2 regions of the Streptomyces sp. NPDC006193 genome follow, and region 1 is predicted to be linked to the other one. Evidence: riboswitches for the same ligand, from Rfam matches in the RefSeq annotation. Region 1 holds a riboswitch; the other holds the start of a gene.
The links. Region 1 has a riboswitch for cyclic di-AMP ahead of ABZ261_RS12965 (transglycosylase family protein). Riboswitches for the same ligand answer to the same signal wherever they lie in the genome.
Positions count from the first base shown of each region.

Region 2: it holds a riboswitch for cyclic di-AMP, as region 1 does, so the genes downstream of both, ABZ261_RS01810 (M23 family metallopeptidase) here and ABZ261_RS12965 (transglycosylase family protein) in region 1, are expected to answer to the same signal.

Region 1 covers NZ_JBEXTB010000010.1:88,152-90,343, reverse strand. The annotation lists gene eno (phosphopyruvate hydratase) at 1-213, opposite strand, end outside; gene ABZ261_RS12965 (transglycosylase family protein) at 527-1,276, opposite strand; cyclic di-AMP (ydaO/yuaA leader) riboswitch at 1,281-1,454, opposite strand; gene ABZ261_RS12960 (transglycosylase family protein) at 1,652-2,192, opposite strand, start outside.
Region 2 covers NZ_JBEXTB010000002.1:20,933-23,124, forward strand. The annotation lists gene ABZ261_RS01810 (M23 family metallopeptidase) at 1-988, opposite strand, end outside; cyclic di-AMP (ydaO/yuaA leader) riboswitch at 996-1,163, opposite strand; tRNA gene ABZ261_RS01815 (tRNA-Met) at 1,462-1,535, shown strand; gene ABZ261_RS01820 (dihydrofolate reductase family protein) at 1,594-2,192, opposite strand, start outside.

The sequences.
Region 1 (2,192 bases):
GACGGCGAGGACGGCCTTCTCGACGCCCTTGCCCTGGTAGCGGTTCGGGTCGCCGTCGCGGAGCTCGATGGCCTCGAAGGCGCCGGTCGAGGCGCCGGACGGGACGGCGGCACGACCCGTGCTGCCGTCGTCGAGGCCGACCTCGACCTCGACCGTGGGGTTGCCTCGGGAGTCCAGGATTTCCCGGGCTACGACGACGTCGATGGACGGCACGAGCATCTCCTTCTTGGATGTGACGCTGGAAGTGCGGGGCGGCGTGCCTTGCGGCTGTGCCTTGCGCCTAGAGCCTAACCGTCCCGGGAGCGTCGGCCACTGACCGACCGTCCCGTGGACAAGCCGACGGTACCTTTTGTTTGTTCCCGAAACAAAGGGTCTGCGGCGGGTTCGTGAAAAAGCCCCGCCCCGGTGCGTACGGGGGAGCACGCACCGGGGCGGGGCGCCCGTGGGGACGGGGGCGGCCCTCACCCGGCCCCCGCCGTGCGGGCCGGGGAGGAGGGGGCGCCGCGGTCCGGGCCGGGGCCGGCTGTCACTTCAGGTGCAGCTGCTGGCCCGGGTAGATGAGGTCGGCGTCCTCGACGATGTCCTTGTTCAGCTCGAACAGCTTCTTCCAGCCGCCCTGCACGTGGTGCTCGGCGGCGATGGTGCTGAGGGTGTCGCCGGCGACGACCTTGTACTCGCCGTCGCCCTTCTCGACCTTCTCACCGGTCGGGGTGGTGACGGTCCTGCTCCCGCTGCCGCTCGCGGAGGCGGCCGGGCGCTCGGCGGACCGGGAGGCGGCCTGCTGGTCGGCCGAGCGGGCGGCGGCGCCGGCCGGGGCCGAGCCGGTGGAGGTGCTCGAAGACGAGCCGGTGGAGGTGCTCGGGGCGGAGTCGGTGGAGGTGCTCGGGGCGGAGCTGTCGGAGGAGGCGCTCGACAGGCCCTTGCCGCAGACCGGCCAGGCGCCCTTGCCCTGCGCGGCGAGCACCTTCTCGGCGACGGCGATCTGCTGGGCCTTGGTGGCCTTGTCGGCGGTGGCCGCGTACTGCGTGCCGCCGTACGCGGCCCAGGTGGAGGCGGAGAACTGCAGACCGCCGTAGTAGCCGTTGCCGGTGTTGATGGACCAGTTGCCGCCGGACTCGCACTGGGCGACGGCGTCCCACTCGGAGGCGGTGGCGGCGGAGGCGTTGCCGGCCGCCATCAGCGGCGCGGCGACGGCGGCGCCGGCGACACCGGCGAGCGCGACGGCGCGGACGGCCCTGGACGGACGACGGTGCTTGCCCTTGACGGAAAACAGCATGGATCGATCCCCTCACCGACGCCTGCGAGGTGAGCTGTCGGGTTCGGGCCGGTCGAGTTGCCCGGCCGCACCCCGCTGTGCGCGCGGTGCGGCTTCACCCCCAGCCGGTTCCAGCCTCAAGTGCTGGACCCGGCGCCTACCTTGGGTCCCCCGCTCCTGCCTACGGCGCTTGACGCGACGACTGTTCCCGGGCGGCCGCTGGCAGGATTCGGCGTTGCGGCGGCCGGGGCTCGCGGTGACGAGCGATCACGACCGTAGACACGTGATCCGGGGAATTTCAAAGACGATCAGGGCTTCTGAGACTCATCCCACACTTTCGCCGAATCGGGCATCACCCATGAAACAGGGCGTCAACTTGTCCCGTTAAAGGCCTGTTCAGTCACCGATCCGCAGGGTCTGACCGGCAGTGATGTTGTTCGGGTCGGCGCCGATGGCCTGCCTGTTCGCCTCGTACAGCGCACGCCATCCGCCGTCGACGTCGAGCGCGTCGGCGATGGAGCCGAGGGAGTCACCCGCACGGACGGTGTAGGTGTCCGGCAGCCGGGAGGCGTGACGGCCGGCCGACGCCGCCTTCTGACCGTTTGTCACGCTTTCGTCCGCATGTGCGCCGCGGTGGCGACCGCCGCTGCCGAGAGCGCCGGTGTCCACCAGGCTCCAGGAGCCGGCGGCCTGCTCGGGATCGGCCGCCCGGCCGGCGTCCGGGACCACCGGGGCCGGGTCGCCGCCCGGCCGCGCGCTGCCGGCGTCCGGGGAGGTCGACGCGCCGGCTTCGGGGGTACCGGTCTCGCCGGAGCGGGCGGGCGCGTCCGCGCTCTTGTCCGGCTCGGCGGTCGGCGCGGTCGTGGCGTCCGCGGAGGAGCCGGCGCCGGCGGAGGGCGACGCGTCCGGCACGTCGGACGGCTTGGAGGCGCCGGGC
Region 2 (2,192 bases), on a different contig from region 1:
TGCCGGTGGCCTGGCCGCCGGCGTGGACCTCCAGGTGCAGGTGCGGGCCGGTGACGTTGCCCGTGGCGCCGACGCGGCCGATGACCTCGCCGGTGGAGACCTTCTGGCCGACCGAGACGCTGATCGAGGACTGGTGGCAGAACCACAGCTCGGTGCCGTCGTCGAGGGTGAGGATCGTGCGGTAGCCGTAGGAGCCGGCCCAGCCCGCCTCGGTGATCGTGCCGCTGTGGACGGCCTTGATGAGGGTGCCGGTGGGCGCGGCGAAGTCGAGGCCGGTGTGGTAGCCGGAGGACCACATCGAGCCGGCCTGGCCGAACGTCGAGGTGATCGTGTACGAGGAGGTCGGCAGCGTGTACTGCCGGGCCAGTTCGGCCAGCCGCTTCTGCTCGGCCTTCTTCTCGGCGGCGGCCTCCGCCTCCTCCTTCGCCTCGGCGGCCTGGGCGGCCGCCTCCTTCTCGGCGCGGGCGGCGGCGTCGGCGGTCCGCTTCTGGGCGGCGGCGACCGCGGCGGCGGTGGCCCTGCTGTCGGCCTGCCCCTGCTGCTGCTCGGCCTGGGCCATGATCCGGCTGCGCAGGGCCTCGCCCGCGTCGGCGCCCTGCTCGTCGGTGCCGGAGGCCACGGCGACGCTGCTGAGCGCGGTGGTGGCGACCTCGGGGGTGTCGGCGGAGCCGTCGTCGAAGAGGGAGCCGACGGAGGGCAGGTCCGGCAGGGAGAGGGCGACCGGCGGCCTGCCGGTGTCGGCGCTGGCCATGCCGCCCGCGCCGACCGCGGCGATCACGCCGACGCCGAGGACGGTGGAGCTGCGGGCGAACCCGCCGCGCTGCTTGACGACGCGGTGCCGGCCGCGGACCGGGGCGACGGACTCCTCGGTCGGGTTCCACTCCTCCCAGGGGCCCTCCTCGGCGCGGTAGGCGCCGTAGCCGAAGGTCTGGGTCCCGGCATTCGCCGGAGCGTACGGGGCTTTCGGGGCAGGCCGGTTGGACGCCACGCGGGCGTGCTCCTTTCCTTCCTCCGCCTACCGGGTTAGCTGACGGGTTCGGAGCAGGAAGGTCTCCTACGCGCGTATACCGGCGTGGACTCCATGAGTTCACGACGGCATCCGCGTGATTCACCCCAGGGTGGTGGTTCCCCGGTTCCCTTGCGGGATTCGGCGCGTGCGCACGGAGCCGCCTCTGATGACGGCTGGGACGACCGCGCTGCGTTATCGAACGTTAATAGACCTACCGGTCACTTTCCAAGCCGTTCGGCTTGATCGTTGGCGTTCAAACCTCGGGACTTTCCCGCCGAGATGCCCCTGAACCGGGCGAGTTGACCCGGACTCAGGAGTCACCGACGGTTTTGATGATGACTCAGAAGCTCTGCGCACGGCGCTCATCCGGTCACCTTCCGTGACGAGCGCGGGGGGTACGGGAACCGATGTGCATCCGGTCCCGCCCATGGCGTATGCTGGTCACACAACGACGCGGGGTGGAGCAGCTCGGTAGCTCGCTGGGCTCATAACCCAGAGGTCGCAGGTTCAAATCCTGTCCCCGCTACTGAAGGCTCAGGGCCGGAATCCACAGGATTCCGGCCCTGAGTGCTGTCGGGCCCGGATCAGCCGAGCAGGTGCCGGTTCGGCGCCTTGGCGAGGGGCTCCAGCTCCGCCAGCACCGCGACCCGGACGCCCGCGGCGGTCAGGACGCCCGCGCCGTCGGCCGCCGTGACGAACGTGTCGGGTTCGCGCCAGGCGGTGACCACCCGTCGCACCCCGGCCCGCAGGATCAGCTCGGCGCAGGGGACGGGGCGGGAGGCCCGGCGCGTGCAGGGCTCGAGGCTGCTGTAGACCGTGGCGCCGGGCAGACGCGGGTCGGCCGGGTCGATCTTCGCCAGGGCCGCCTCCTCGGCGTGGACCACGGCATCGCCGCCCTCGCGGGAGTGGCCGCGGGCCAGTTCCGTGCCGTCGGCCGCGACCACGACCGCGCCGACGCTGAACGCGGTGTCCGACGGCGGGCAGAGCGCGGCGAGTTCGCAGGCCGTGCGCAGCCAGTGGCGGTCGGCCGCGGCGGGCTCCGTGCCGGTGCCGGGGGCCGTGGGCTCGTAGCGCAGGAGGACGACGTCCTCGATGCGGCGGGTGCCGACCAGGCGCAGGCGTCCGCCCTGGTAGGTCCCGGGACCGAACAGGCGCGGGGCCGCCGGGTCGCCGACGAACAACG